4 regions of the Roseixanthobacter liquoris genome follow, and region 3 is predicted to be linked to each of the others. Evidence: predicted binding sites of a transcription regulator. Region 3 holds the regulator's gene; each other region holds the start of a gene.

Evidence for each region. Region 3 encodes PhoB, which activates phosphate uptake and scavenging genes when phosphate is short. Its sites were predicted from a motif close to TGTCATNNANCTGTCAT; they were not measured.
Region 1: the regulator PhoB is predicted to act here: its motif matches at 5,831-5,847, upstream of ugpB (sn-glycerol-3-phosphate ABC transporter substrate-binding protein UgpB).
Region 2: the regulator PhoB is predicted to act here: its motif matches at 4,161-4,177, upstream of pstS (phosphate ABC transporter substrate-binding protein PstS).
Region 4: the regulator PhoB is predicted to act here: its motif matches at 4,541-4,557, upstream of V5F84_RS03035 (acetoacetate decarboxylase).

The regions. Positions count from the first base shown of each region.
Region 1 is NZ_CM195537.1:2,108,665-2,116,559, forward strand. Features, by position in the region: gene V5F84_RS09265 (DUF1269 domain-containing protein) at 1-9, shown strand, start outside; gene glsA (glutaminase A) at 92-1,096, shown strand; gene V5F84_RS09275 (MFS transporter) at 1,189-2,853, shown strand; gene V5F84_RS09280 (YXWGXW repeat-containing protein) at 3,168-3,512, opposite strand; one part of gene V5F84_RS09285 (IS5 family transposase) at 3,746-4,066, shown strand; one part of gene V5F84_RS09285 (IS5 family transposase) at 4,069-4,512, shown strand; gene V5F84_RS09290 (helix-turn-helix domain-containing protein) at 4,714-5,787, shown strand; gene ugpB (sn-glycerol-3-phosphate ABC transporter substrate-binding protein UgpB) at 5,905-7,218, shown strand; gene V5F84_RS09300 (BatD family protein) at 7,531-7,895, opposite strand, start outside.
Region 2 is NZ_CM195537.1:4,140,581-4,148,475, forward strand. Features, by position in the region: gene pstB (phosphate ABC transporter ATP-binding protein PstB) at 1-742, opposite strand, end outside; gene pstA (phosphate ABC transporter permease PstA) at 769-1,716, opposite strand; gene pstC (phosphate ABC transporter permease subunit PstC) at 1,716-2,606, opposite strand; gene V5F84_RS18645 (PstS family phosphate ABC transporter substrate-binding protein) at 2,723-3,724, opposite strand; gene pstS (phosphate ABC transporter substrate-binding protein PstS) at 4,453-5,304, shown strand; gene V5F84_RS18655 (arsenate reductase/protein-tyrosine-phosphatase family protein) at 5,351-6,238, shown strand; gene V5F84_RS18660 (arsenate reductase ArsC) at 6,249-6,776, shown strand; gene V5F84_RS18665 (MIP/aquaporin family protein) at 6,776-7,489, shown strand; gene V5F84_RS18670 (arsenate reductase ArsC) at 7,513-7,895, shown strand, end outside.
Region 3 is NZ_CM195537.1:1,640,107-1,648,001, reverse strand. Features, by position in the region: gene V5F84_RS07315 (TrkH family potassium uptake protein) at 1-544, shown strand, start outside; gene V5F84_RS07310 (Hsp33 family molecular chaperone) at 588-1,658, opposite strand; gene argF (ornithine carbamoyltransferase) at 1,781-2,710, opposite strand; gene V5F84_RS07300 (aspartate aminotransferase family protein) at 2,707-3,915, opposite strand; gene V5F84_RS07295 (GcrA family cell cycle regulator) at 4,252-4,764, shown strand; gene phoB (phosphate regulon transcriptional regulator PhoB) at 5,286-5,987, opposite strand; gene phoU (phosphate signaling complex protein PhoU) at 5,993-6,721, opposite strand; gene pstB (phosphate ABC transporter ATP-binding protein PstB) at 6,741-7,565, opposite strand; gene pstA (phosphate ABC transporter permease PstA) at 7,666-7,895, opposite strand, start outside.
Region 4 is NZ_CM195537.1:680,667-688,561, forward strand. Features, by position in the region: gene V5F84_RS03020 (sodium:proton antiporter) at 1-660, opposite strand, end outside; gene hrpB (ATP-dependent helicase HrpB) at 828-3,332, opposite strand; gene V5F84_RS03030 (WD40 repeat domain-containing protein) at 3,463-4,455, shown strand; gene V5F84_RS03035 (acetoacetate decarboxylase) at 4,631-5,377, shown strand; gene V5F84_RS03040 (patatin-like phospholipase family protein) at 5,538-6,689, shown strand; gene V5F84_RS03045 (TSUP family transporter) at 6,765-7,535, opposite strand; gene V5F84_RS03050 (LysR family transcriptional regulator) at 7,612-7,895, shown strand, end outside.

The DNA of each region.
Region 1 (7,895 bases), 470 kb from region 3:
GCCGCCTGAGCGCCAGCGCGAGGATCCGGCGCCCGCCGCGCGCGGGCGCCGACAGAACGAGCTGCCGCAACGGGCAGCCAGGGAGGATTTCATGACGGAGCACACCGGGCCGTCCGGCGAGGCCGGGGCGCATTATGTCTCCACCGGCCATCTGCCGTCGGGCGAGCGCATCGACCAATTGGTGATCGAGGCGCATAAGCGCTTCAAGGACAATGGGGACGGCGCCAATTCCACGGTCTATCCGGCGCTTGCCCGCGTGCCGCGCGACCTGTTCGGCATCTGCGTGGTGGGTACCGACGGCATCGTCCACGAGGTCGGCGACACCGACGTGCCCTTCACCCTCATGAGCGTGTCGAAGCCGTTCGTGTTCGCCTTGGTGTGCCAGGCCATCGGCCCGCGGCTGGCGCGCGAGAAGATCGGCGCCAATGCCACGGGGCTGGCATTCAATTCGCTCTCCGCCGTGGAGCGCAGCGCCGACGGGCTGACCAATCCCATGGTGAATTCCGGCGCCATCGCCACCACCTCGCTGGTGCCGGGCGAAACCGCCGACGCGAAATGGCGCTTCATCCACGAGGGCCTGTCCCGCTTCGCGGGGCGCACGCTGCCGCTGAACGAGGAGGTCTATGGCTGCGCCAGCGACACCAATTTCCGCAACCGCGCCATCGCCCGCCTGCTCCAGAGCCTGTCGCGCATCTATGCCGACCCCAAGGAGGCGACCGACCTCTACACCCGCCAATGCGCGCTCGACGTCACCGCCCACGACCTCGCCGTGATGGGCGCGACGCTGGCCGACGGCGGGGTCAATCCCATCACCAAGGAGCGCGTGGTGGACCCCATGGTCTGCCATTACGCCCTGGCGGTCATGGCCACCGCCGGGCTCTACGAGACCTCGGGCGACTGGCTCTACGAGATCGGCCTTCCGGGCAAGAGCGGCATCGGCGGCGGCATCGTCACGGTGTCGCCGGGCAAGGGCGGCCTCGGCACCTTCGCCCCGCCGCTCGATGCCGCCGGCAACAGCGTGAAGGGCCAGCTGGTGGCGCAATTCCTGTCCCAGAAGCTGGGCATGGACCTGTTCCTCTCGCAGCCCGCGACCTGAGATTTTAACGGCGCGGCGGCCGCGCCGCGTGTCGCACCCACCGGCGGCCCAAGCAGACCGCCGGGCCAATAAGCAAGAATCGGAGAAACGCCATGTCGGCCCACGCCGCGCCCGCGGATGCCTCTTCCGCGCCCTCCTCTTCCGCCCAATCCTGGGTGCCGATGATCGCCATCGCGCTCGGGCAGGTGATCATGTCGTTCAACGTCGCCTCGCTGCCGGTCGCGCTCGGCGGCATGGTGGCGAGCTTCAACGTGCCGCCCACGACGGTGGCCACCGCCATCGTCATGTATTCGCTCTCGGTGGCCGGCTTCGTCATGCTGGGGGCCAAGCTCAACCAGCGGTTCGGCGCGCTGCGGGTGTTCCGCACCGTGGTGGTGCTGTTCGGGTGCGCCCAGGTGCTGATGACCTTCAGCCCCAATGCCACCTTGATGATCCTCGCCCAGGGCCTGTGCGGCGCGGCCGGTGCCGCCTTGGTGCCCGCGCTGGTGGCGCTGATCGCGGAAAACTACACCGGCACCCAGCAGGCGACCGCGCTCGGCGCGCTCGGCTCGGCGCGTGCGGCGGCGGGGGTGACGGCGTTCCTGGTGGGCGGCATCCTCGGCACCTTCATCGGCTGGCGCCCGGCGTTCGGCATCCTGATCGTGCTGTCGGCGGTGGTGTTCGTGCTCAGCTTCCGCCTGAAGCCGGACCATGGCCGGCCGGAGGTGAAGATCGATTTCGTCGGCGTGGTGCTGGCGGCGGCCTCCATCATCATACTCTCGTTCGGCTTCAACAATCTCAACCGCTGGGGCCTCGGCCTCGCGCGGCCGGGGGCGCCGTTCGACGTGTTCGGCCTCTCGCCGGCCCCCATCATGATCATCATCGGCATCGTGCTCGGCCAGGCGTTCCTGGTGTGGACGCGCCGCCGGCAGGCGGCCGGCAAGACGCCGCTGCTGGCGCTGGAGGTGATCGCCTCGCCGCAGGAGCGCGCCGCCGTGTTCGCCATGTTCTCGGTGGTGGCGCTGGAGGCGGCGCTGAACTTCTCGGTGCCGCTCTATATCCAGATCGTCCAGGGCCGCTCGCCGCTCGCCACCGCCATCGCCATGATGCCGTTCAATCTCTCGGTGTTCTTCTCGGCCATGCTGATCGTGCGCTTCTACAAGCGGCTCACCCCGCGCCAGATCGGCCGCGCCGGTTTTCTTCTGTGCACGGTGGCGCTGCTGTGGCTGGCGTTCGTGGTGCATAACGACTGGAGTTCCGGCCCGGTGCTCATCGGCCTCGTCCTGTTCGGCATCGGCCAGGGCTCGCTGGTGACCTTGGTGTTCAACGTGCTCGTCACGGCTTCGCCCAAGGAGCTGGCGGGGGATGTGGGCTCGCTGCGCGGCACCGCCAACAATCTTGCCGCCGCCATCGGCACGGCGGTGGCCGGCGCGCTGCTGGTGGGCCTGCTCTCCGCCAGCATCATGCGCGGGCTCGCCGACAATCCCACCTTGCCGCCGGAAATCCAGGGCCAGGTGGATCTCGACGCCATCACCTTCGTCAGCAACGAGCGCCTCAAGGGCGTCCTGGAGCGCACCACCGCAACCCCGGCGCAAGTGGCGGAAGCGGTGCGCATCAATACCGATGCGCGTCTCGCGGCGCTGAAGATGGGCCTGCTGCTGATGGCGGGCCTGGCCCTCGTCACCATCATTCCGGCCGGGCGGCTGCCGGACTATATCCCCGGCACCCTTCCCGCCGAGGGACTGGACGAGAAGCCCCGCCCCGCCGCCCGGCGCTGAGGCGGCCCCTCACCCGTCCGCTGCGCGGCCGACCTCTCCCCGGCGGGGAGAGGTGAGGCTGGGGCTTGTCCCGACCTCCCCCTCTCCCCGTGGGGGAGAGGGCTGGGGTGAGGGGTGAGCGACCCCTTCGGCGGGCTTGAACTCATCCGGAAAGGCGCGGCCCCTCACCCGACCGCTGCGCGGCCGACCTCTCCCCGTGGGGAGAGGTGAAGCTGAGGCATATCCCGACCTCCCCCTCTCCCCGTGGGGGAGAGGGCTGGGGTGAGGGACCCTTTCGGCGCGCTCGGGACGAGCGGACCGCGCCCAATCCGGCGTCAGCGCACCCAGCGTCCGGGAATGAATACCCATTCGCCGCCGCGCAGCACCCATTGCGGGCCCACGTGGCGGAAGCCGGGGCGGGCGCGCTCCCAGCGGCCGGCGACCCAGACATAGCTGCGGCTGCGCGAGCTCCACATCCAATAGCCGGGCACCCAGACATAGCCGCGCCGGGCCGGCGGACGCGCCTCGCTTCGCGGCGCCGGGGGGCCGTTGAAATTGGGCGAACGGCGGTTGGGGATCTGCCATTGCTGGGCCTGGGCGTCGGGTGCCGCCGCGAGGCTCGCGAGCGGCACGGCGGCCCCCGCCATCAGGGATCTCAGGAAGCTGCGACGCGACAGCATGCTTTTCGTCCTCGCGCGCGCCGGCGGAGCGGCGCCTGAAAGAGCCGGCTTCCCGGAAAGGATGGGCCTCTTTCCGGGAAGCACTCTCGGAGCGGGGGAGCTCCGAGGGCCCTCGACGCACGAGTCGGGGGGGACGCCGGCGAAGAGGGCATCGGCAAGGCTAGGCAGTGTCCCCATAAATTTGCGTGGTCGGGCTTGTCGTGATTCAAGCTCCCGAACGGGGAGCTTGAGAGATGCGCCGCCACGAGTTGACCGACGAGGAATGGGCAATCATCGCCCCGCTGCTGCCGAACAAGGTGCGGGGTGTGGCGCGGGTGGATGACCGCCGGGTGATCAACGGCATCCTCTGGCGCTTCCGCACCGGAGCGCCGTGGCGGGATGTGCCAGAACGCTATGGTCCGCGCACAACCCTCTACAACCGCTTCGTGCGCTGGCGGGCCGCCGGGGTCTGGGACCGGCTGTTGGAAGCGGTCTCGAAAGCCTATGACGGCGACATCGTGATGATCGACAGCTCCTGCGTCCGGGTGCACCAGCACGGCGCCGCGATCAAAAAGGGGGCGAAGGCGGCACCGACGATCGTTGCATGGGACGCTCCCGGGGTGGCCTGACCACCAAAATCCACGCGTTGGTCGATGCTGAAGGCAGGCCCATCCATCTTGCTCTGACCGCCGGACAGGCGGGCGATGCACCGGCGGGGCGCGAGCTGCTGGCCCGGCTTGCTCCAGGCGGCATCCTTCTCGCCGACAAAGCTTACGACACCGACGCCATCCGCGCCGAGACGGCGCAACGCGGCACGTTCGCCAATGTCCCGCCACGCGTCATCCGCAAGCGCACCTTCGCCTTCTGCCCGTGGCTCTACCGGCAGAGAAACCAGATCGAGCGCTTCTTCAATCGGATCAAGCAGATGCGCGGCCTCGCCACGCGCTACGACAGGCGACCCGACAACTTCCTCGCAGCCCTCAAGCTCGCAGCCGTCCGCATCTGGATCAATGCGTTATGAGTCCGCCACCTAGCGCGGCCGGCCGGTCTTGCGATGAGCAAGCCGTCCCGCCTGTATGCGCTCGGTCCCAATCACCATGCGCGCGACGCGGTCCTGCTCCGGCAAATGGAACGTAACGGCAGCGTTCAACCTTGGCCTGTCCTGCGCTAACATGCCGGAGACCTGCGCCGTCAGCAGTCCGGGGGAGCAAGCGGAAACGACGTGTCTTTCGTGGCGATGAAGCAGAATCAGGCCATTGCCCCGCCGGCGCCGCCGGGCGAGCCGGCGGAGCCTTCGCCGCTCGCGCCCCTGCACTTCAGCACGGCCGACATGCCGCCGGCGGAGCAATTCGACGGCTGGCGCGATTTCATCGCATCCACCGTGGACCTCTCGCTCCTGGCCGCGCCCGCCGAGGGGTTCGCCGCCGACCAGACGGTCTGGGATCTCGGCCGCTTCGCCCTGACCTCGGCGCGCATGCCCGGCGCGGGCTATCAGCGCAGCTGGCGCCATCTCGGCAAGGACCCGATCGACCATTGGTGCCTCGTGCTCTACGAAAGCGAAAGTCCCGGCCGCCGCGCGCCGCTGGGGTTTCGCTCGCTGGCGCGGCCGTTCGTCGGCGCGGGCGCCGACCGGCGGGTGCTGAGCCTGTTCATCCCGCGCGACCTGTTCGCCGGCAATAGCGCGGCGCTGGATGCCGCGCCGCCGGACATTCCCGACACCGGGCTCGGCGGGCTGCTCGCGGATTACCTGCTGAGCCTGGAAAAGCAGCTGCCCCGCCTGAGCGCGGCCGATCTGCCCGCCGTCGCCGAGGCGACGCGCACCCTGCTCGCGGCCTGCCTCGCGCCGGGCGCGGATGCGCTGGCCGAGGCCCAGGCGCCGCTGCTGCGCACGACGCTGGAGCGGGCCCGGCGGGTGATCCAAGCCAATCTCAAGTCCCCCGCCCTGACGCCCGCCGGCCTCTGCCGCGAGCTCGGCATTTCCCGGTCGCGCCTGTACCGCCTGTTCGAGGATCTCGGCGGCGTCACGCGCTACATCCAGCGCCAGCGCCTGCTGGCGGCGCTGGCCGCCCTGTCCGATCCGGCCGATGGGCGCGCCATCGGGCAGATCGCGGAGCTGTTCGGCTTCGCCGATGCCTCCGGCTTCAGCCGGGCGTTTCGCGGCGAATTCGGCTTCAGCCCGAGCGATGCCCGCAGCGCCGCGCTCGCCGGACTGCCCCGCGCACCCACGCCGGCGCATCGCCCGCGCCAGGGCGGGATGCGCGACCTGGAAACCATCCTGCGCGGGCTCCAGGCGTGAGGCTTGCGCGCGGGGATGCGCGGCGGCCCATTTCGTCCGATATTGTCATGGAAACGTAACGGTAACCGATCAAGCGTTGTGCCGGAATTGGCGCATGGCGCGCTCGAGGAGGCACATATGGCATCTCGCATCCTGCCGGCGGCGCTGGTTGCCGCCGCACTGGCCTTCGCCGGCCCCGCATCCGCGCAGACCGAGATTCAATGGTGGCACGCCATGTCCGGCGCGCTCGGGGAAAAGCTGGAGAAGATCGCTGGCGATTTCAACGCCTCGCAGGGCGAGTACAAGATCGTTCCGGTGTTCAAGGGCTCCTATCCCGAGACCATGACCGGCGCGATCGCCGCCTTCCGCGCGCGGCAGCATCCCGCCATCGTGCAGGTGTTCGAGGTGGGAACCGCGACCCTGATGGCCGCCAAGGGCGCGGTCTATCCGGTCTACAAGCTGATGGCGGACGCGAACGAGCCGTTCGACCCCAAGGCCTATCTCCCCTCGGTCACCGGCTATTATTCCGACACGGCGGGCAACATGCTCTCCCTGCCGTTCAATTCCTCGACCGTGATCCTCTATTACAACAAGGATCTGTTCGCGAAGGCCGGGCTCGACCCCAACACCCCGCCCAAGACCTGGCCGGAGGTGGAGGCGGATGCCAAGACGCTCCAGGCCGCGGGGGTGCCGTGCGGCTTCACCACTCAATGGCCGTCCTGGGTGAATGTCGAGAATTTCTCCGCCTGGCACAATATTCCCATCGGCACGAAGCAGAACGGCATGGGCGGGCTCGACACCGTGCTGGAGATCGCCAATCCGCTGGTGGAGAGGCATTGGACCGCGCTGGCCATGTGGCAGGGCGCCAAGATCTATGATTACGGCGGACGCCAGTCGAAGGCCGATCCGAAATTCTTCTCCGGCGAATGCGCCATGTCCATCGGCTCGTCGGCGGCGCGGGCGGGCATTCTCGCCAATGCGAAATTCGATCTCGGCTATGGCATGCAGCCCTATTGGCCCGACGTGCAGGGCGCGCCGCAGAATTCCATCATCGGCGGCGCCTCGCTCTGGGTGCTGAACGGGCGGCCGAAGGAGGAATATCGCGGGGTCGCGAAATTCTTCTCCTATCTCTCGCGCGCCGACGTGCAGGCCTGGTGGCACCAGCAGACCGGCTATCTGCCGATCACCCAGGCGGCCTACGACCTGTCGAAAAGCCAGGGCTTCTACGAGAAGAACCCGGGCACCGACATTTCCATCCTCCAGATGACGCTGAACCCGCCCACGGAGAATTCCAAGGGGCTGCGCTTCGGCTCGTTCGTGCAGATCCGCGACGTGATCGAGGAGGAACTGGAAGCGACCCTCGCGGGCAAGAAGACGCCGAAGGAGGCGCTCGCCGCCGCCCAGGCGCGCGGCAACGAGATGCTGCGGGCGTTCGAGAAGGCCAACCAATAGGGGCGGGGCGGGCCGGCGCGGTCGCTGCAACCGGGAGCCGGCCGGCTCCGCCGCGCTGGCCCGACGGACCCTGGGACCAAGCCACATTCGGCGCCGGCATGGATCGTCGAGGCGCCGACGGCAGGTGCACGCGATTGTCGTTCCTCGACGGGGCGTCATCTTTCGCGCGTCATGGCCCGGCCTGGCCATCCCCGCCGCCGGCCGCGCGGATCTTGAAAAGCTGGCGCCAGCGGTACCGCGTGGAGGCACGGGACGGGCCCGTGCGCGACGATGCTCTGCCCCGACGGCATCACGTCTGACCGTCTATGGGGCCTATCCCGCCTGGGGATAGAGCGGGGCGAGGCGCGCGCCTCGGCGCTTGCGGGTGGAGCGGGCGCGCGCGGCGCATTCCGCGGTCACGGCGGAAAGGCAGGCGGCGCCGCTCCAGCGCCCCTGGCCGGCGCCCGAGAACCCGCCCCCGTAAAGATGCTGGCGCAGATCCTCCGCCGCCTTGGCCATGGCCGGCGTGCGGAAGGCGTGCGCGGCGAGTGCCTGCGTGCCCGCTTCGCCGGCGCGGGCCGGGACCGGCGTGCCCTCGGCCCGCGTCCAGGCGAGCAGGGCGGCATGGGCGGCCACCGCGTCGTCGGCCTTGCAGGCGGCGCGCAGATCCTCCAGCGCGGACCCGGCGCCGGCGGGAG
Region 2 (7,895 bases), 2.3 Mb from region 3:
CATATTCGATCATCTCGCCCAGGTGCATGAAGGCGGTGTAGTCGGAGATGCGGGCTGCCTGCTGCATATTGTGGGTGACGATGACGATCGTATAAGCACCGCGCAGTTCATCGATGAGTTCCTCGATCTTGGCGGTCGCGATCGGGTCGAGCGCGGATGTCGGCTCGTCGAACAGGATCAACTCCGGGTCGGGAGCAAGCGCCCGTGCGATGCACAGGCGCTGCTGCTGGCCACCGGAGAGGCCATAGGCGGACTGCTTCAAGCGATCCTTCACCTCATCCCAGAGGGCCGCCTGGCGCAGCGCGGCCTCGACCCGCGCCTCCACTTCTCCGCGGTTGCGGATGCCGCGGATATGGAGCCCGGCGGCGACGTTCTCGCGAATGGATTTGGGGAAGGGGTTGGGTTTCTGGAACACCATGCCGATGCGCAGGCGCGCGAACATCGGGTCGACATCCGACGAAACGATGTTGAGCATCTCAGGATGCATGACGATCTCGCCCTCGTACCGGTTGCCCGGATAAAGGTCGTGCATGCGATTGAAGCACCGCAGCAATGTGCTCTTGCCGCAGCCGGACGCACCGATCAGCGCCGTCACCCGGCCTTCGAGGATCGGCAGCTCGACCTCCTTGAGCGCCTGGAACGTACCGTAGAAGAAATTGAGCTTCTTCACCTCGGCCCGCAGGGGCGCCGCGGCTTCTGCCCTCTCAGCGATGAAATTCATATTGGAGACCATGATGTCCATAGCGTTCCCCGGAGCCGGCGAAGAGGTCAACGCATGCCCCTGCGGATCTTGTAGCGGAGCCAGATCGCGAGTCCGTTCATTGTGAGCGTCATGACGAGCAGGATGAGGCCCGTGGCGGCGGCGTTGACGTGAAAGGCGGCCTGCGGGCGCGAAACCCAGTTGAACATCTGGATCGGCATGACCGTGAACGGCGAATTCAGCCAATCGAAATTGACGAACGGAAAGGTGCCGTGCACCGGCGAGGGCGGCAGGAAGGCGATGAAGGTCAACGCCCCGATGGTGATGACCGGGGCGGTCTCGCCGATGGCCCGCGACATGCCGACGATTGCGCCAGTGAGAATACCGGGCCGCGCCGCCGGCAGTATGTAGCCGCTCACGGTCTGCCACTTGTCCGCGCCCAGCCCGTAGGCCGCCTCGCGGATCTCCAGCGGGATGGACCGCACTGCCTCCCGCGTCGATACGATGATGATCGGCAGGATCAGAAGCGCGAGCGTCATCCCCGCCACCAGGACGGTCTGCCCCAGACCGAACGTCTGCACGAACAGGCCGAGGGCCAGGAGGCCGTAAATGATCGAGGGCACGCCCGCGAGATTGGTGACGTTGATCTCGATCAGATAGGTCAGGGCGTTCCTTGGAGCATATTCCTCAAGATAGAGGCCAGCGGCGACACCGAGCGGCACCGCGAGCGCCGTGGTCACGATCATCACAAGGGTGGTTCCGACCCAGGCGGAGAGGATGCCGGCTTCGGCCGGTCGCCGGGACGGAAAGCTGGTGAGGAAGTCAAAATCGATGCGTCCAAGTCCGTCGACCATGAAATCGACGATGAGTGACAGGAGCACGATCATCGAAAGCACGAGGACGCCCAGCCCCAGGAGCGCAAAGTTCCTGTCGGAGCGGTGCGCGTGCTCGACGATCTCGGCGTCAGTGCGCCGTGAGGTGATGCGACTGGCTGTTGGCTGGGCTGCGGCTTTCATCAGTACACTTCGCGGAATTTTTGCCGCAGCCAGAACGCGACGATGTTGAAGACGAAGGTGATGAGAAAGAGCGTCAGCCCGGCGGCAAAGACGGTCAGATAGGCAATGGAATCGTGCGGCACGTCGCCGAGGCTGATCTGCACGATGTAGGCAGTGATGGTCGCTGCGCCTTCGAGCGGATTGAGGGCGATCTTGGCCTGCTGGCCGGCGGCGATGGCCACCACCATGGTTTCGCCGACAGCCCGTGACATGCCGAGAATGTAGGCTGCGGTCACGCCGGACAACGCGCCGGGTATCACGACCCGGGTGGCGGTCTGAAGGCGGGTGAAGCCGAGCGCGTAGGCGCCCTCGCGCAGCACATTTGGCACCGCCCGCATGGCGTCCTCGCTCACCGAGACGATGTAGGGCAGGATCATGACGCCCATGACGATGCCGGGCACGAGCAGGTTGAAGCCCGCAAGTCCCGGTATGAATGCCTGGAACAGGGGCGTCAGCAGAAGCAGCGCGAAATAGCCGAATGCGACCGTCGGCACGCCGGCGATCAGTTCGAGAAAGGGCTTGATCGCCTCCCGCAATCCCGGCTGGGCGAACTCGCTGAGATAGATGGCGAGGATCGTTCCGGCGGGGATCGCCACGAGCAGTGCGATCAACGAGGTCATGAATGTTCCCGACACCAGCGTCATGATGCCGAAATGCTTGTCTTGGAATACCGGCGTCCATTGGGTGTCGGTCAGGAAGTCGATCAGCGAGACTTGCGCGAAGAATTTGAGGCTTTCGCTCAGCAACACATAGACGATGCCGGCCGTCACCAGCACGGATAGCCCCGCGCAGCCGAACAGCACAACCCGCATCGTGCGGTCGACCAGACGCCGCCGCGCGAGAAAGGACACGGAAACCTTCAAGCGGGGCAGCCCACTGGCGCTCGTTGAATTCGCTACACTCACGTCCCGTTTCCTATTCAAGGCACGAAGGGGGCGCCTTGCGCCCCCTTCGTTTCGCGTTTGCTTCAGTAGACGAGCTTTTCCTTGATCAGGTCTTCAACGGACACGCCGACCTTAGAGCCGGTGAAGCCGGTACCGATCTCGCGCTTCTTGAAGCGGTCCTGGAAGGTGGCGAGCGCGGCTTCCGGAAGCGGCACGTAGCCGACTTCGCTCACCAGTTCGTTCGCGTTCTTCTTGTCGAGATAGAAATCGACGAACTTGGCAACGGCCGGCTTGGTCTCGGTCGATTTCTTATTGACGTAGATGAAGATCGGACGGGAGAGAGGCTGGTACTTCCCAGTCCGGGCGTTGTCGACACTGGGCTCAACTGCCGGAGCGGCGTCGTTCACTTTGATCTTCACGGCCTTTAGCTTGCCGGCGTTCTCCTCGTAATAGGCAAGGCCGAAGAAACCGAGCGCATTCTGGTCGCCGGCCACGCCCTGCACCAGGACGTTGTCGTCTTCGGATGCGGTGAAGTCGCCGCGGCTCGAATGCTCCTTGCCGACGATCGCCGCGGTGAAATAGTCGTAAGTTCCGGAATCGACGCCTGCGCCATAGAGGGCGAGCGGCTTATCGGGGAAGCTGTCGCGGACCTGCTTCCAGTTGGTGATCTTGCCCTGGGCTTCCGGTTCCCAGATCTTCTTCAGCTCGGCCACGGTCATTTCCCCGGCCCAGCTATTGGAGGGGTGGACGATGACCGTGAGCGCGTCGAGCGCCACCGGCAGCTCGATATATTCGATACCGGCCTCCTTGCAGGCCTTCTGCTCTGCCGCCGTGATCGGCCGCGAGGCATCGGCGATATCGATCTCACCGCGGCAGAATTTCTTGAAGCCGCCACCGGTGCCCGAAATACCAACCGTCACCTTGATGTCCTTGTTGGCCTTCTGGAACTCCTCGGCCATGGCTTCCGTCACCGGAAAGACGGTCGAGGAGCCATCCACCTGGACCACGGTCTGGGCGGCTGCGCGGTCCATAGCCGCGCCGGACGCCAGCAGCGCGAGAGCGCCGGCAAGAGTGATGATCTTCATGAGAATCCCGTCTCCCTGAATGATGCCGGGCTCAGTCAGCCCGGTTCTGACACCGCGCTTGTCCTAGGCAGCCTATCTAACAATTTTGTGACAATGCAATGCATCTACAGTCTAACGACCGATTCTCGCAACGTTATATCTAAATAAAATCAGTCTACATACCAATCATATCCATGTATATCGTATGTTTATATGTGCTTATCTCATATCCGCACTGATGCCAATCCAGCATATGTGTTTTCTTCCACACATCGTGTCGCCGATATCGAGGCGGTGTAACGTCTGAGAGATATTTTTATACATCGATTGAGTTTCGGACACTCCCGCCGCGCTAGCGACGGGGACGCCGAAAACACATCAATCATTCTACGATATGTCGGCTATACTCGACATAAAGAAATGATAAATTTTCTTCTGGGCTCCGGCGCCGGGCTGGCGTCACACCGGTGTCACGAAGCGCAACTATCGACATGTCGAGACTTCCGGACATATATGATCGTCCAGATTAACGCGTGCCAATGAATGGCGGGCGAACCAATCAAGGGAGCGAGTCGTGAAACGCCTTTCCACCCTCATCGCCGCGGTAGCCGTCGCCGGCCTATCGTGGACCGCCCCGGCCGCGCACGCGGAAGAAGTGCGGGGCGCCGGGTCCACCTTCGCCTATCCGATCATCTGGAAAATGGGCGGAGGCGTTCCGGCCGACCGGAAACATCGTCGGTTATCAGTCGATCGGATCCTCGGGCGGGATCAACCGCGTCAAGGACGGCGTGGTCGATTTCGGGGCGACGGACAGGCCGCTGAAACCCGAGGAGCTCGATCGGCTCGGTCTTGGCCAGTTCCCAATCGTGTTCGGAGGCGTGGTTCCCGTCCTCAATGTGGAGGGTATCGGCCCAGGCCAGATGCGCTTCACCGGCGCCCTGCTCGCGGGCATCTATCTTGGCAAGATCACCAATTGGTCCGATCCCGCCATCAAGGCGCTCAATCCGGACCTGCCGCTGCCGGACGCCAAGATCGCCGTCATCGAGCGCAGCGACGGATCCGGCACGACCTTCAACTGGGTATCCTATCTGGCCAAGGCCAGCCCGGAGTGGAAGGCGACGGTGGGCGAGGGCTCCTCGGTCGCGTGGCCCACCGGGACCGGCGCACGCGGAAACGAAGGCGTCGCGACCGCAGTCAGGCAGGTCAAGAACTCGATTGGTTATGTCGAATTCACCTATGTGGTCCAGGCCAAGCTTACCTACGGCCTGGTGCAAAACCGCGCCGGCAATTTCATCGCCCCGAGCCCGGCCTCGTTCCAGGCGGCAGCCCTGAGCTTCGATTGGACCAATGCCAAGGATTTCTACGTCGTCATCAATGATTCGGCTGTGGCGGATGCCTACCCTATCGCCGCGACTACCTTTGTTCTGATGTACAAGGAGCCGAAGGTTCCCCCGAGCAGCCGGACTGCACTTGAATTCTTCCGTTTTGCCCTTGGTGACGGCAAGAAATACGCTTCGGAGCTGGGCTACGTTCCATTGCCGGATGCGCTGGTGGCCCAGATCAAGGAATACTGGTCCAGGCAGATCAAGAGCGGAACCTGAGACGCAATCAGGAACACTTCAACCCATCCCACCACACTGGCGAGGCATGATGGACGAGCCAAGGCTTTCTTCGGAGGACGTGATCCGGATTTTCGATGCGTTGGCGCAGGCGACCCGCTTCGAAACTTATCGTCTTCTGCTTCGCTACACGCCTTACGGGCTGCCGGCGGGCGACATCGCCCGCCTGCTGGCCGTGCCGCACAACACCATGTCGACCCACCTGTCGCACCTGGAACGGGCCGAACTCGTGAGCGCGCGCCGTGAGGGGCGCTCGATCATCTATGCCGCGAACACAGCACGGACCGCGCATGTCCTGTCGCGGCTGATGGCGGAGATGGGCGGCGGCGGGCCACGGCTTATTGCGGATCCGGCCTTTCCGCAACTGCGGCCCGCGGCAGCGGACGAGCGACATTACAATGTGCTGTTGGTGTGTTCCGGCAATTCAGCCCGCTCCGTCATCGCCGAGGCGGTGTTGAACCGCGAGGGCCGGGGGCGCTTCCACGCCTTCTCCGCCGGGAGCCGGCCGAGCAAGACGCCGCATCCGATGGCACTCAATCTGCTGACATCGCTCGGCTATGACGTGGGTGAACTGCGCTCGAAGAGCTGGAGCGAATTCGGGGCGGCGGATGCGCCACCGATGGATTTCGTCATCACGGTCTGCGACGCCGCCGCCGGCGAAGCGTGCCCGAGCTGGCCGGGGCATCCCCTGCAAGCCCACTGGGGGCTTCCAGACCCCGCTCTGGTCGACGGCACCGAGGCTGAGCAGCGCGCGGCCTTCCTGGAGACCTACCGGCGCCTTACCGCACGGCTCACTGCCTTCGTGAACCTGCCGATCGACAAGCTCGACCTTGCCACGCTGAAGGCGCGTCTCGCCGGCATCGGCGAGATGGAAGGTGCGACGGAACTGACACTCAATGGACAGGCCGCGGCTTAAGGAGACGGACATGAGCGAGGAGAGATTGTTCAACGTGCTGTTCCTGTGCACTGGGAACTCGGCGCGTTCGATCATGGGCGAATGCATCCTGAACCGGCTCGGCCTGGATCGCTTTAAGGCCTATTCGGCGGGCAGCCATCCGAAGGGCGCTGTGCACCCGGAGACATTGAAGCTGCTGACGGGTCTTCACTATGACGTCAGCGGTTTGCGCTCCAAGAGCTGGACTGAGTTCGCACAGCCCGGCGCGCCCGCGCTCGATTTCGTCTTCACCGTCTGTGACGACGCCGCGCAGGAGACCTGCCCGGTATGGCCAGGACAGCCGATGACAGCGCATTGGGGAATTCCCGATCCGGCAGCCGTCACCGGCTCGCCGGCGGAGATCGCGCTCGCCTTCGCCGATGCCTACCGTATGCTGAACAACCGCATCTCGATCTTCATCGCGCTGCCATTCCGTTCGTTGGACCGGCTTGCTCTTCAGAAGCGCCTGGACGCCATCGGCAAGGCGGGGAGTGCGGGTTCGCCCGCATCGGCGGCCTGATGTCGACCGAGGCCCTCTCCTTGTCCCGCCGCCTGTTCTCCGAAGCGCTCGGCACCGGCATTCTCGTCGCGACTGTGGTCGGTTCGGGCATCATGGCCGAACGGCTGGCGGGCGGAAACGTCGCCATTGCACTTCTCGGCAACACGATCCCGACCGGCGCGATCCTGGTAGTGCTCATCACTATTCTCGGGCCGGTATCGGGCGCGCACTTCAACCCCGCGGTCAGCCTAGTCTTCGCCGCCCGTCGCGAAATGCCTTGGAGCGAGGTTGCGCCTTACATCATCGCGCAGTGCATCGGTGGCATCGCCGGCACAGTGGTCGCCCATCTGATGTTCGATCTGGCTCCGTTGATGATCGGGATCAAACCGCGGACTGGTCCCTCGCAATGGTTCGCCGAAGCCGTCGCCACCTTTGCCCTGGTGCTGACCATCCTCGGCGGCGTGCGCCATGCCAAGGCGGCCATCCCCTGGCTCGTCGGCCTCGTCATCACAGCGGCCTATTGGTTCACGGCTTCCACCAGCTTCGCCAATCCTGCTGTAACGCTCGCCCGCGCTTTCACAACGACATTTGCCGGCATCGCCATTGGCGACGTGCCTGGTTTCATTGTGGCGCAGCTTGTTGGCGCTGCGCTCGGTGCGCTCGCGAGCGCCATCCTATTCCCGGCGGTCACCGCCTCCTCACCGGTTCGCGCTGCACAGCAGCCTGCCGAATGATCAACAGGATCAGGAATCCGCCGATGACCGTCCGCAACGTTCTCTTCCTGTGCACCCATAATTCGGCCCGGTCGATCCTCGCCGAGGCCATCCTCAACGCAAAGGGCGGCGGACGTTTCCGCGGCTTCTCCGCCGGTAGCACGCCGAAGGACGCCCCCAATCCGGATGGCCTCGCGCTGCTTGCCGAGCGCGGCCATCCGATCGAAGGTTTTTATTCCAAGACCTGGCAGGCGTTCGCGGAGCCCGACGCACCGCAGATGAACATCATCATCACGGTCTGCGACAATGCCGCGGGGGAAGCCTGCCCAGTCTGGCCCGGACACCCGGCGAGTGCCCATTGGGGCATTGCCGATCCTTCCGCCGTTGTCGGCGACGCCGCCACCCGCCGAAGCGCCTTCGAGGCGAC
Region 3 (7,895 bases):
CGGCGCCCTGTTCACGGTCGCCTCGCTGATCTCCACCACCGGCTTCATGGCCGTGGACTATACCAATTGGGGATCGCTCTCCGACGCCCTGTTCCTGGTGCTGATGTTCGTGGGCGGATGCACCGGCTCCACTTCCGGCGGGCTGAAGGCGCTGCGCATCGCCATCACGGCGAAGGCGGTGCGGCAGCATCTCAAGCGGATTTCCTATCCGAACGGGCTGTTTCCCCTGCGCTATGGCGGCGCGCCGGTGGCGGACGATATCGTCGCCTCGGTGCTCGGCTTCGTCTTCCTCTATTTCGCGACCTTCATCATCGTCGCGGCGACCTTGAACTGCATCGGCCTCGATGTGCGCACGGCGCTTTCCGCCACCGTGGCGTGCCTCGCCAATGTGGGGCCGGGGCTCGGCCCGATCGTCGGCCCCACGGGCAATTATTCCAGCCTGCCGGAAAGCGCGGTGGTGCTGCTGACCGCGACCATGCTGCTCGGCCGGCTTGAAATCCTCACCGTCCTGGTGCTGCTGCTGCCGCGCTTCTGGGTGCGCTGACCGCGCAGGGCGATGCCGCCCGCGGCGCGGGGCCGGCGCCGGATCAGGACGCGAGGTCGTCCGAAGCAGCGCCGGAGGATGATTCACCGGGGGATGCTTCACCGGGGGACGGCGCGCCGGCGGCCTCGTCTCCTGCCAGCACTTCCTCGGCGCGGAACCCATAGGCGCGGCCGCAGAATTCGCACGTGACCGAGACCCGCCCGTCCTCCTGCACCATGCCGGCACGCTCCTCGCGGCTGAACGAGGACAGCACGCCGAACACCCGCGCCCGCGAACAGGTGCAATGGGCGACGATGGGCTGGGGCTCGAACACCCGCACGCCGCGTTCGTGGAACAGGCGATAAAGCAGGGCCTCGCTGGGCAGGGCGTGGTCCAGCAATTCCACGTCCTCCAGCGTGCCGACCAGCGATTGCGCCTCCATCCAGGCATCATCGAGGGGCACGTCCGGCTGTTCCGTGCCCTCGGGCGCGTCGCCGGGATGCAGGTCGCCCTGCGCCGCCCGGCCCGCCTCGGCGGGCAGGAATTGCGCCAGCAGGCCGCCCGCGCGCCACGCCGAAGGCTCTCCGCCGGGCCGCATCTCCTCGCCCACGGCGAGCCGCACGCGGGTCGGAATCTGCTCGGATTGCTGGAAATATTGATGGGCCGCGGCCTCCAGCCCGTCGCCTTCCAGCGCCACGACGCCCTGGTAGCGATTGGCGGAGAGGCCCTGGTCGATGGTCATGGCGAGATGCCCGCGGCCGATCAACACCGCCGGGGCGGCGGCGTTCGTGGCCTGCGCCTGCGCCACCGCCTCGGCATCGAAGCGGGCATAGGCGCGCACCTTGTCGGGGCTGACGAAATCCACCACCACCATGTCCACCGGACCGTCGGTCTGGGTCTGGAGGATGAAGCGGCCCTCGAATTTCAACGAGGAGCCCAGCAGCACCGTCAGGGCCACGGCCTCGCCGACCACGCGCTTCACCGCATCGGGATAATCGTGATGCACCAGCACCGCGTCGAGCATGGATCCGACGCGCACCACGCGGCCGCGAATATCGAGCGCGTCCACCTGGAACGGAAGCACCGAATTGTCGGGCGCTTCCAGGCGCGGTTCGGGATGTGTGTCCTTGGTCATGGTCCCTCATTCCCACCGCCCGGCCAGGGGCCGGGCCTTCGACCGCCGCCGCTTGGATGTTCTCGGGCGCCGCGCGCGCCCGGCCGGGGGAGAAGGGCTTTCCCCTCCCCCGGCACCGCGACTCAGGCTGCGGGCGTGTCGAAGCACCAGGCCAGAATGCCCTTCTGGGCATGCAGGCGGTTCTCGGCCTCGTCGAACACCACCGATTGCGGGCCGTCCATCACCTCATTGGTCACTTCCTCCCCGCGATGGGCGGGCAGGCAATGCATGAAGATGGCGTCCGGCGCCGCGCGCGCCATCAGGGCGCGGTTCACCTGATAGGGCTTCAGGAGATTGTGGCGCCGCTCCGCCTCCTTGTCGCCCATGGAGACCCAGGTATCGGTGACGATGCAGTCCGCCCCCTCCGCCGCCGCTTCGGGATCGCGGGTGAACTTCACCCGGGCCTTGGTCTTCTTGACGAAGTCCTTCAGCGCCTGGCGCGGCGACAATTCCTTCGGGGTGGCCACGTTCAGCTCGAAATCGAAGCTATGGGCGGCATGGATCCAGGAGGCGAGCACATTGTTCGCGTCCCCGGTCCAGGCCACCTTTCGCCCGGCAATGCGGCCCTTGTGCTCCTCGAAGGTCATCACGTCGGCCATCACCTGGCAGGGATGGGAGACCCGGGTCAGCCCGTTGATGACCGGCACGGTGGCATGGGTCGCCAGTTCCACCAGGTCCTCATGGCTGAGGATGCGGATCATGATGGCGTCCACATAGCGCGACAGGACGCGGGCGGTATCGGCGATGGTCTCGCCGCGCCCGAGCTGCATTTCCGCGCCGGTGAGCATCACCGTGTCGCCGCCGAGCTGGCGCATGGCCAGATCGAACGACACGCGGGTGCGCGTGGACGGCTTGTCGAACACCATCGCAAGAGACTTGCCGGCAAGCGGCCGCTCCGCCGTGCCGGCCTTGCGCTTGGCCTTGAGATCCTTCGACAATTCGAGCACCCGCCGCAGCTCCACCGCGGGGATGTCGGACAGATCGAGAAAATGACGCACGCCATTGTCCTTCATTCGGCGGCTCCCTTCGCCGACGCCAGTGCAAGGCCGTTCTCGATCCGCAGGCAGGCGGCCTCGATTTTCTCGGCGGCAATGGCGATCTCCTCCTCGCTGAGGATGAGAGGCGGCAGAAGTCGAACCACATTGTCTCCGGCGCCGGGGGCCAGCAGGCCCTCGTCGCGCAGGGCGAGCACCAGCTCGGCGGCGGGGCCCTGCGCCCTCACGCCAAGCAGGAGCCCTTCACCTCGCACCTCGGCGATGACCGCGGGATGACGGTCCTTGATCTCGTTCAGGGTGCGCACGAGCAGCGCGGAGACCGCCTGCACCCGGTCGAGGAAACCGTCCGCCAGCACCACGTCCAGCACCGCATTGCCCACCGCCATGGCGAGCGGATTGCCGCCATAGGTGGAGCCGTGGGTGCCGAGCGTCATGCCGCGGGCGGCATTCTCCGTGGCGAGGCACGCCCCCATGGGGAAGCCGCCGCCGATGCCCTTCGCCACCGCCATGATGTCGGGCAGGATGCCGGAGGTCTGGTAGGCGAACAGGGTGCCGCTGCGCCCGACCCCGCACTGCACCTCGTCCAGGATCAGCAGCAGGCCATGCTCGTCGCAGAGCGCCCGCAGCTGGGGCAGGAAATCCGCCGGCGGCACGCGCACGCCGCCTTCGCCCTGGATCGGCTCCACCAGGATCGCCCCGGTCTCCGGCCCGATGGCGGCCTTCACCGCCGCGATATCGCCGAACGGCACATGGTCGAAGCCCGGCATGTTGGGGCCGAAGCCTTCCAGATACTTGGCATTGCCGCCGGCGGCGATGGTCGCGAGCGTGCGCCCGTGGAACGCGCCCTCGAACGCGATGATGCGGTTCTTCGCCTCAGCGCCGATCACATATTGGTAGCGGCGCGCCATCTTGATGGCGCACTCCAGCGCTTCCGCACCGGAATTGGTGAAGAACATGGTATCGGCGAAGGTCACGGCCTTCAGCCGCTCGGCCAGGCGCTCGCCACCGACGATGCGGAACAGGTTCGAGGTGTGCCAGAGCTTTCCCGCCTGCTCGGTCAGGGCCGAGACCAGATAGGGATGGGCGTGCCCGAGGATGTTGACCGCAATGCCGGCGGTGAAATCGAGAAAACGTCGCCCGTCCGTCGTGACGAGCCAGCAGCCCTCTCCCCTTTCAAAAACGAGGTCGATGCGCGCGTAGGTCGGCAGAACGGGGGTGATCACGGAACCCCTCCTCTTGGGGTGGGGCGAAACGCACAGCGTCTCGCCGGACATCAGAAACGCCAAAGGCCGCCCTCGCGGGGCGGCCCGACAAAAAGGGATTCTAATGATCGCGCGCGTGAGGTCAACAGAGCGCAGCCGTTAACCTGATTGTAACGACTTGGGGACAACGGCGCGGGAATGCATTCCGACTCTGTGCGCGGGTGCGTGCATATTGTAGTTTGCTCGTGGCCGACCACGACATGTCGTGCAGGCCTGTTCCCCAAGTGACGTTGGGCCCTGCGAACCCGCGTGCAATGGCGCGCCTGGGTGCGGGAGAAGAGTCGAAGGAGGAGAGCGATGAGCTGGAACGACGAGCGCGTCGAACTCTTGAAGAAGCTCTGGGGCGAAGGGCTTTCCGCAAGCCAGATCGCCGGCGAGCTGGGCGGCATCACCCGCAATGCGGTGATCGGAAAAGTGCACCGCCTCGGCCTCTCCGGCCGTGCGAAATCAACGGTTCCCGCGGCTCGCCCGCGCAAGGCGCGGCCGGAAGCGCCCGCACACAAGCCCGCGCCTCAGCCGCAGACCATCGGCAACACCGCGCTCGCCCCCGCGCTGGAAGCCTTCGTGGCGCCCGAGCCCGCGCCGCGCCCGGCCTCCGCCGGCAATGTGGTCGCCATGGGCCAGCGCTGCACCATCATGAACCTCACCGAGGGCACCTGCCGCTGGCCGATCGGTGAGCCGGGCACGGAAAGCTTCTATTTCTGCGGCGGGCGCAGCCTCACCGGCATGCCTTATTGCACGACCCATGCGCGGATGGCCTACCAGCCCACGCAGGATCGCCGCCGGGACCGTCGCGTCGCCCGCATCTGAGCGGCGCGCACCGGGAACGACATGTGCCGGCGCAAGCGTTTGCCGGCACATGCAAGGAAGGACCCCGGAGCAGATCGCCGGGCATGCGAGGCGGGGAACGACCGGCGTGGGCCTCGGCCCAATCGGGGAAGGCGTTCCCGGAGCGGGTCTTTCGAGAAGGGCGCGCCGCTCGCCCGGGCGTCGAAGCCATTTTAGGGTCTGCCAGCGACCGGCTGGGCCCTGCTGAAACGCCAAAGGGGCCCTGCCCGCCGCGCGAGATGGCGTGCCGCGATGGGCGACCAGCCGCAGCGACCCGATTTGCGCGAAGATCGCATCATACGAAACGGACAGCCGGCCAGGCGCATCGGCCGGGCCAGGATTTGCGCCTTGCCCCCCGCCTGTGGGCCGGCGCCTGCGCGCCATCACTTTTCGCGAAATAATGATCTTGGCGATGTGCGCCGCAGAGCATCCGGCGGCTTGCCGGGGGTGCGAGCGCGACAGGGATCGACCTGCCGGCGCCCGCCGCGTCTGGCCCCTGGCGCTCAATGCACGCGGGCGAACATCTCGTTGAAGGAATAGCCGGCGCCGCGCACGGTGCGGATCGGATCGGACTGCCGGCCCCGGTTGATCGCCTTGCGCAGGCGGCCCACATGCACGTCCACCGTGCGCTCGTCGATATAGACGTCCTGTCCCCAGACGCCGTCGAGCAATTGCTCGCGGGAGAACACCCGTCCGGGGCTCTGCATCAGGAATTCCAGCAGGCGGAATTCCGTCGGCCCGAGATGGACCTCGCGCCCCGACCGGTGGACCCGGTGGGTCTCCCGGTCCAGCTCGATATCGCCGGCCCGCAGCAGGGTCGCCACATGCTCCGGCTTCGCCCGCCGCAGCAGCGCCCGCACCCGCGCCAGAAGCTCGGGAACGGAGAAGGGCTTGACGACATAATCGTCGGCCCCGGTGGCGAGGCCGCGCACGCGTTCCGTCTCGTCGCCGCGGGCGGTGAGCATGATCACCGGCAGCCGCTCGGTTTCCGGGCGCGTGCGCAGGCGGCGGCACAGTTCGATGCCCGACAATCCGGGCAGCATCCAGTCGAGGATGACGAGGTCCGGCACGCTTTCGCGCAACCGGGTCTCGCCCTCATCGCCCCGTCCGACGCTCTCGACGAAATAGCCTTCCGACTCCAGATTGTAGCGGAGCAGAAGGGTCAGCGGTTCCTCGTCCTCGATAATCAAGATACGCGCAGGCACGGATTTTACCCCTGAAGGCTATGCCCCGGGAAAGCGACGGTCGTCTCGCTGGAGACATCCGCCTTCGGGCGCTCTTCGGACAACATCTGTCCCGAAACCATGTAATAGATGGTTTCCGCGATATTGGTCGCGTGGTCGCCGATGCGCTCGATATTCTTGGCGCAGAACAGAAGATGCGTGCACACCGAGATGTTGCGCGGATCTTCCATCATATAGGTGAGGAGCTCGCGGAACAGGGACGTGTACATGGTGTCGATGCCGCTGTCGCGCACCCACACGTCCACGGCCTTCGCCTGGTCGCGGCTGGCGTAGGCGTCCAGCACTTCCTTGAGCTGCTCCAGCACCAGGTCGGACATGTGCTCGACGCCGCGCACCAGCTTCTGGGGGTGATATTCCCCCTCGATGGCGAGGACGCGCTTGCCCACGTTCTTCGCGAGGTCGCCGATGCGCTCCAGGTCGGAGGCGATGCGGATCGAGGCCACCACATCGCGCAGGTCGCTGGCCACCGGCTGGCGCTTGGCGATGCAGATGATGGCCTTTTCCTCGATCTCCCGCTGGAGGTGATCGACGCTCGCATCGAGCAGGATCACCCGCTGGGCGGAAGCGGTGTCGCGGCGGATCAGGGCATTGACGGCGTCAGCCACCATGCGCTCCGACTGGCCACCCATTTCGACGACCTTGCGGCCGATCTCCTTCAGCTCGGCGTCGAAGGCCGAGACGGTATGGTCGGACATCTGGCAGATCCTTGCTCGGTCAGCCGAAGCGGCCGGTGATGTAATCGCGGGTCTTGATCTGCTTGGGGTTGGTGAAGATCACGTCGGACGGCGCGACCTCGACCAGCTCACCCAGGTAGAAGAAGGCGGTGATATCGGCGCAGCGCGCCGCCTGCTGCATGTTGTGGGTCACGATGACGATCGTGAAATCCTGCTTCAGCTCGTCGATCAGGTCCTCGATCTTCGAGGTGGAGATCGGGTCGAGCGCGGAGGTCGGCTCGTCCAGCAGGATCACTTCCGGCTGCACGGCAATGGTGCGGGCGATGCACAGGCGCTGCTGCTGGCCGCCGGACATGCCGAGCGCCGAGGTGTGCAGGCGGTCCTTGGTTTCTTCCCAGATGGCGGCCTTGCGCAGGCAGCTTTCCACCCGCTCGTCCATCTTCGCCTTGTTGAGGTTCTCGTGCAGGCGCACGCCGAAGGCGATGTTGTCATAGATCGACATGGGGAACGGCGTGGGCTTCTGGAACACCATGCCGATGCGCGTGCGCACGACGGTGGGGTCCAGCTCCTTGCCGACGATGTTCACGCCGTCGAACATGACGCCGCCCTCGGCGCGCTGGCCGGGATAAAGGTCGTACATGCGGTTGAACACGCGCAGCAAGGTGGACTTGCCGCAGCCCGAGGGCCCGATCATCGCGGTCACGCGCTTCTCGGGGATCTCGAAATTGATGTTCTTCAGCGCGTGGTTCTGCCCGTAATAGAAATCGAGCTTCTCCACCTTGATCTTGGTCGGCGCCTGGACCGCATCGGGCTTGGCCGAGACGGAAGAGGAGATATTGAAGGTCGGATCCACTGCAGAGTTCATGTCAGCCTCATTCGGTCTCTGGTCGCCCGGTGGGCCGGCCTGCTGCCGGCCCGGGCGGTGATCTTGGGCGCCCTCTGGGCGGTGATCTCAGGGTGCCGGCTCAGTGCGTGCGTGCCAGCACCAGGCGGGACACGACGTTCAGAACCAGAACGCCCACGGTGATGAGCAGGGCACCGGCCCAGGCCAGCGACACCCAGTCGTCGAACGGGCTTCCGGCATATTGATAGATCGCGATTGGCAAGCTGGCCATGGGCTTGCTGAGATCGGTCGACCAGGAATTATTGCCGAGCGAGGTGAACAGCAGCGGCGCCGTTTCACCGGCCGCGCGCG
Region 4 (7,895 bases), 960 kb from region 3:
GCCGGCGACCACCACCGTGTCGTGAAACAGGTGGGTGGTGGTCCAGAAGAAGCTGACGCCCTTCAGGAAGCCCAGGAACAGCGGCGGGTCGCCGAGCGGGGTCAGCGAGCCGCCGATGTTCGACACCAGGAAGATGAAGAACACCACCACATGCACGTTGTAGCGCCGGTTGTCGTTCGCCCGCAGCAACGGGCGGATCAGCACCATGGAGGCGCCGGTGGTGCCGATGAGGCTCGCGATCACCGTGCCGAACGCCAGGATCGCGGTGTTGGTCAGCGGCGTGCCGTGGATGTTGCCGGCGATGAGAATGCCGCCGGACACGGTGAACAGCGAGAACAGGAGGATGATGAAAGGAATATATTCCAGCGTCGCCGTATGCACCACTTCGTGCAGGGTCAGGCTGGGTCCGAAGGTGAGCGCGAACGGCACCACGAAGCAGGCGCCCCAGAACAGCGCCACCTTGCCGTAATGATGGTGCCAGAAATGGTTGGCGAGCAGCGGAAACAGCGCGATCGACAGCAGCATTCCGGCGAACGGCAGGCCCCAGAGCAGGTTCAGATCGGCGCCGTTGATGCTCGTCGCACCCGGCGCGGCCGCCTGGGCGAGCGAGGCGCCGAGCAGAACCGGAGCGGCGGCCAGCAGGCCGGCGAGCGTGCGCACTCGACCTCGCCCGTGGGATGCATGCGGCTCTGCGGTTTCACGTCCCGGATTTCGCGCCACCGTCCACTCTCCCACGTCTGCCAAGCTTTTTGATGGACGATGCAGGCGGCTAACGCAAGCTGGCCGCACCGCTTTCGGCCGTGCGTCTGCCGCTGCGTCAGGGCGGATCAGGTGCCGCGCGGTTTCGCCCGGTGCGTCGGCGGCGCGGATGCGGGGTCCTCCGGCCAGGGATGGCGCGGATAGCGCCCGCGCATCTCGGCCCGCACGTCGCGCCAGGAACCGCGCCAGAATTGCGGCAGGTCCTTCGTCACCTGGATCGGCCGGTGGGCCGGCGAGAGCAGGGAGAGGATCAGCGGCACCTTGCCCCCCGCGATGGCGGGATGGCGGGTGAGGCCGAACAGTTCCTGCACCCGCACCGCCAGCAGCGGCCCTTCGGGATTCTCATAATCGATGGGCAGGCGCGAGCCCGAGGGGGCATCGAAATGGGTCGGCGCCTCCGCCTCCAGGCGGGCGGCGAGCGCATAGGGCAGCAAGGCGTGAAGCGCATTGCCGAGATCCCCCGCGCCGATCTGGGCGAGTGCAGACTTGCCGTCGAGAAACGGGGCGAGCCAAATGTCCGCCGTCGCGGCGAGGGTTGGGTCGGAAAGGTCGGGCCAGCCCTGTGCCTCGCCCTCCGCATGGCGCAGGAACTCCACCCGGTCGCGCCATTGGGCGAGCGCCGCCGTCCAGGGCAGGCGGTTCATGCCGAGGCTCGCGATCCCTTGCGCCAGCACCCGCGCGGTTTCCGCACCCGCCGGCACCGGGCGCGGCCGGTCGGCGAGCACGAGGGCGCGCAGGCGCCGCGTCTCGCGCGCCCGCACGGCGGCGGCCTCGGCGTCGAAGGCGATCTCGATGCCGGAGCGGATCTCGCCCGCGAACAGGCGCTCCAGCTCCTCGTCGGATAGCGCGGCGGCGAGCGAGATGCGCGCCGCCTCCGCCCGGCCGGAAATTTCTGCCACCGCCAGCAATGGCGCCTTGGCGAGCGTGGCGGACGGCTCCATCACCCCGCCGCGCCCGTTCGCCAGCAGGAAGCGCGTGCCGTCGCCGCGCGCCTTCGCCACCCGGTCGGGAAAGGCGAGCGCCAGCAGGGCGGCGGGGGAGGGGGCATCGCCCGTCTTCGCCCCGCGCGCGCCGGCAAGATCGGCCCAGCGCTCCGCGAGGCGGCGGGCATCGTCGGCGCGGCGGGAGCGGTCGCGGCGGAACTCCTCCAGACGGTGCAGCAGGTCCACGCTCTCGCCGCCGAGACCGCGTTCCACCAGGATCGCGGCGATCTCTGCGGCAAGCGCGGCTGCGCCGGCATCGGCGCCCCTCACCACCATATGGGCGAGGCGCGGCGGCAGGGGCAGGCGCGCCATGCGCCGGCCGAGCGCCGTCACCGCGCCGTCTTCGTCGAGCGCGCCGAGCAGCACCAGCAGCGCCTTCGCCTCCGTGAGGGCGGGCAGCGGCGGCGGATCGAGAAAGGCGAGGCTGCGGGCATCGCGCACGCCCCATACCGCGAGATCGAGCACCAGGCCGGAGAGGTCGGCGGCGAGGATCTCCGGGGTCGCGAAGGCTTGCAGGCTGGCGGTCTCCGCCTCGCCCCACAAGCGATAGCACACGCCCGGCTCCGTGCGGCCCGCGCGGCCGCGCCTTTGGTCGGCGGCAGCGCGGGAAACGCGCACGGTCTCAAGGCGCGTCAGCCCCACGTCCGGCTCGAAGCGCGGTACGCGGGCAAGACCGCCGTCGACCACCACGCGCACCCCCTCGATAGTGAGGCTGGTTTCGGCGATGGAGGTGGCGAGCACCACCTTGCGCCGCCCGGCGGGCGCGGGCAGCACCGCGCGATCCTGCTCGGCGGAATCCAGCGCGCCATAAAGCGGCACGATATCGACGGAAGGGTCGCGCACCTGCGCGCGCAGCAGGTGTTCCGTGCGGCGGATCTCGCCCGCGCCGGGCAAAAACGCCAGCACCGAGCCGCGCTCGGCGCCGAGCGCGGTCTTCACCGCCTCCGCCACCTGGGCGTCGATGGGCGCGCGGGCATCGCGGCCGAGATAGCGGGTGGTGACGGGAAAGGCCCGGCCCTCGCTCGCCACCACCGGCGCCGGCTCGCCCGCCCCGCCCAGCAGCGCGGCGACGCGGGCGCCGTCGAGCGTTGCCGACATGGGCAGAATCCGCAGGTCCTCGCGCAGCGCGCCTTGCGAATCGAGCGCGAGGGCAAGGCCGAGATCGGCGTCCAGGCTGCGCTCGTGATATTCGTCGAACAGCACCGCCGCGACGCCGGACAATTCCGGATCGTCCAGGATCATGCGGGTGAACACGCCTTCGGTGATCACCTCGATCTGGGTGCGGCGGGACACTTCCGAGCGCAGGCGCACGCGGTAGCCGACCCGATCCCCCACGCGCTCGCCGTGGGTCTGCGCCATGCGGTGGGCGGCGGCGCGGGCCGCGAGGCGGCGCGGCTCCAGCACCAGGATGCGCCGGCCCGCGACCCAGGGCTCGTCCATCAGCGCCAGGGGCACGCGCGTGGTCTTGCCCGCGCCCGGCGGCGCGACCAGCACGGCGCTCGCCCGCGCGCGCAGCGTCGCGGTGAGGGCGGGAAGAACGGCGTCGATGGGCAAAGCGGTGTCGAACATGGCGCGGCAGACCGGGAACATCGCCCCTTAGGCCATCAAAGCGCGGGGAAATCCAGCGCCGCGCCCTCCGCGCGGCCCGATGGCGTTACAAGCCCGCGGCCTTGGCTTATGAAGACGGCATCCGACCCGCCTTCATGGAATGTCGCCCTCGATGCCGTCCACGCCGTCTTCGCTCACCGACAAGGTGCGCACCTTCGCCCTCGACGGGGCGACCGCCTCCGTCGCCTTCCTTCGCGGCACTTGCGTCTTCATCGCCGAGAGCGGCACCGCGCTCTTCCCGGCGACGGACAGCACGCTCGCGCTGCACGACGGCGTGGTGCTGTGCGCCGCCGGCGACGGGCAGCGCCTCGTCACCGGCGGAGACGATGGCAAGGCGATGGAGGTGCTTGCCACCGGGGAAGCGAGGACCATCGCCACCCAGAAGGGTCGCTGGATCGACCGGATCGCGCTGGGGCCGGACGGTGCGGTCGCCTATTCCGCCGGCAAGACCGCCCATATGGTGCCGGCGAAGGGCGAGGCGCGCAGCTTCGCGGCGCCGTCCACCGTGGGGGGCCTCGCCTTCGCGCCCAAGGGTCTGCGGGTGGCGGTGGCGCATTATGGCGGGGTGAGCCTCTGGTATCCCAACGCCGCCGACGCAAAGCCCGAGGTGCTGGAATGGAAGGGCTCCCATCTCGGCGTCACCTATTCGCCGGACGGGCGCTTCATCATCACCACCATGCAGGAACCCGCGTTGCACGGCTGGCGCCTGGCGGACGGCGCCCACATGCGCATGACCGGCTATCCGGCGCGGGTGAAAAGCTTCGAATTCACCCATGACGGCAAGTGGCTCGCCTCCTCCGGCTCCACCGAAGTGGTGCTGTGGCCGTTCGCCACCAAGGATGGTCCCATCGGCAAGCAGCCCTCCATGCAGGCGCCCTCGGCCAATGGCGGGCGCGTGACCCTGGTTTCCTGCCACCCCAAGGACCCGGTGATGGCCGCCGGCTATGACGACGGCATGGTGCTGATGGTGCGCCTGACCGACGGCGCGGAAATCCTGCTGCGGGCGCCCGACGCCTCCGCCGTCTCGGCCATCGCCTGGCGCAAGGACGGCGGCGCGGTCGCCTTCGGCACGGAAAGCGGCAGCGCCGGCCTGCTGGAATTTTAGGCCCTGCGTGGGCGGGCGGGATGCGGCGGTCCGCGGCGTGGGCGCCGCACCTCAAACCCGGCGCCGGCCCCTGGCTGGTTGTGATCGTCGCGGGGCTGTCACGTCGAAAGGCTATCGGCTAACGTCAGCGTCATCTCGCAGGCGCGAGATGCACCAAGCCGGTCGGAGATGCTCCATGAAGATCGAGGACGTTCGCCGCAACGCCTACTCCATGCCCTTGACGAATCCCGCCTATCCGCCGGGACCCTACCGCTTCTTCGACCGCGAGTTCATGATCATCACCTACCGCACCGACATCGAGGCGCTGCGCCGCGTCGTGCCGGAGCCGCTCGAAGTTTACGAGCCGCTGGTGAAGTATGAATTCATCCGCATGCCCGATTCCACCGGCTTCGGCGACTATACCGAGACCGGACAGGTGATCCCCGTGAAGTTCAACGGCGTGGAAGGCGGCTACGTCCATTCCATGTATCTGGACGACGAAGCGCCGATCGCCGGCGGCCGCGAACTCTGGGGCTTCCCCAAGAAATACGCCCACCCCAAGATGGAAGTGGAGAAGGACGTCCTGGTCGGCCGCCTGCACTATGGCAAGACCCTGTGCGTGGAAGCCACCATGGGCTACAAGCACAAGCAGGCCGACAAGGACGCGGTGCTCGCCGCCCTGAAGACCCCGAGCTTCCTGATCAAGATCATCCCCCATGTGGACGCCACCCCGCGCATCTGCGAGCTGGTGCGTTACTATCTGGAAGACATCCAGCTCAAGGAATGCTGGACCGGCCCGGCCGCGCTCGGCCTCTATCCGCACGTGATGGCGGACGTGGCCAAGCTGCCGGTGCTCGAAGTGGTCTCGGCCCTGCACCTGCGCGCCGACCTGACCCTCGGCATGGGCGAAGTGGTGTACGACTACATGACCGAGCCGAAATGATCCGGCCCGGAGCGCTTGCCGCCCCACGGCGCTTGCGCTCCGGCGCCTGATTCTGCCTTCTTCGAACCGACGGCATGGCCCGGCGAGGGGTGGCTTGGAAACCCACCCCTCGCGCGCTGAACGGGCCGCTGGCCGCCAAGCTGGATGGGGAACGACCGACATGCGCACGCGGATCTGTGAAAATCCCAACGACATCAGCGATATCGTCAGGGATTACGATCGTATCGCCCTGGTGTTCCAGGGCGGCGGCGCGCTCGGCGCCTATCAGGCGGGCGTCTATGAGGCCCTGTCGATCGCGGGGGCCGAGCCCAACTGGATCTCCGGCGTGTCCATCGGCGCCATCAATTCCGCGATCATCGCCGGCAATACCCCGGAAAACCGCATTCCCCGCCTGCGGGAATTCTGGGAGACGGTCTCCGGCCGCAAGATCTGGCCGTTCACCCCCGACGGCGACGTGTTCCGGGCCCTGCGCAACCAGATGAGTTCCTATGTGACCATCAACCTGGGGCAGCCGGGCTTCTTCAAGCCGCGCTGGCCCAATGCCTGGCTGCTGCCCACCGGCGCCGAGGGCGCGACCAGCCTCTACGACACCACGCCGCTGCGCGAGACCCTGCTGAAGCTGGTGGATTTCGATCTCATCAACAGCAAGCAGAAGCGCTTCTCGGTGGGCGCCACCAATGTGCGCACCGGCAACTTCGTCTATTTCGACAACACCACCCACCGCATCGGCCCCGAGCATGTGATGGCCTCCGGCGCCCTGCCGCCGGCCTTCCCCTCGGTGCGCATCGACGGCGAATATTACTGGGATGGCGGCGTGGTCTCGAACACCCCGCTGCAATGGCTGCTGGACCAGCCGGACCATCCCGGCGCGCTGGTGTTCCAGGTGGACCTGTTCAGCGCGCGCGGCGAACTGCCCCGCGACATGTTCCAGGTGATCGAGCGCCAGAAGGACATCGGCTATTCCAGCCGCACGCGCTACACCACGGACCTGTTCCGCCGGGTGCAATTGCTGCGCTCCAAGCATGCGGAAGCGGTGCTGCGCATTCCCGAGCAGCTGCGCACCGAGGAAGACCTCCAGGTGATCGCCGATTACGAGCGGTCCGGCGCGGTCAATATCTGCCACCTGATCTATCAGGAGAAGGATTACGAGCGCGACTTCAAGGATTACGAATTCTCCGGCACCTCCATGCGCGACCATTGGGCGTCGGGCTTCGAGGATACGGTGAAGACCCTGCGCCATCCGCAATGGCTGGTGAAGCCGGACAAGAGCAAGGCCATCGTCATCCACGACGTGCATCGCACCGACGACTGAGCCGGTTCCCGCGCTCCCGAAACGCGACATCCCCGGCCCTCGGCCGGGGATTTTCGTTTGCGCCGCCGGCGCCGCTCAGGCGAGGACGCCGCGCGCCAGCATGAAGGCGCCGAGGCCGAGCAGGCCGGCGAAGAAACAGGTCTTGAAGGTCGCCGGCGAGAAGGAGAGGCGCATGCGCCGCCCCATCTCCATGCCGATCAGCGCCGGCACCAGGGCGATCAGCGACAGCATCACCGCATGCGGGTCGGCAAGCGGGGCGTCCCCGCCGGTGAGGGCGAAGGCGAGGGTGAAGTTCGCCACCGTGAAGGTGAGGCCGAGCGCCTGGATCAGGTCCTCCCGCTCCAGCGCGAGCGATTGCAGATAGGGCGCGGAGGGCATGACGGTGACGCCCGTCGTGCCGGTGAGGAAGCCCGAGGCGAGGCCGATGATGGGCGAGAGCCATCCTTCCCACGCGGTCGGCGTGTGGAAGTGGATCGCCCGCAGGCCCAGGACGCCATAGATGAACAAGGTCAGCCCCAACAGCGGCGGCGCCCAGTGGGAACTCAGCCCGCCCAGCCAATAGCCTCCCACCAGCGTGCCGGTCATGAGGGTCAGCAGCAGCGCCCAGAACCGCTTCGCATTGGGCAGGATGCGCGGGCCGCTGAACAATTGCAGCACATTGGTCACGGTCGCCGGAACGATGATCATCGCCGCCGCGTGGGAGGGCGGCATGACGATGCTCAGCAGGCCGACGCCGATGGTCGGCAGCCCCATGGCGATGACGCCCTTGACCACGCCGGCGAGCACCAGCGCGAAGGCGATGAAGAGGAGGGTGAGGAGGGACCAGTCGGACATGGGCGCGAACATGCGGCTTCCCTCCCGCGCCGGCAATGTGGAACTTCCGCTTCTAGCCTTCGGATCCTCCGAAGGATAAGCTTCGCTTATGCGCTTTGATCTCTCGGACCTGCGGCTGTTCCTGAATGTGGTGGAGGCCGGCAGCCTCACCGCCGGGGCCGCCCGCGCCCATCTGGCGCTGGCCTCGGTGAGCGCGCGCATCCGAGACATGGAGGCGGAGATCGGCACGGCGCTGCTGGAGCGCGGCCGCGCCGGCGTCGCCGTCACCCCGGCCGGCGAAGCGCTGGTGCATCACGCCCGCCTGATGCTGGCGCAGAGCGAGCGCATGCGCGGCGAACTCGCGGGCTATGGCAAGGGATTGAAGGGCCATGT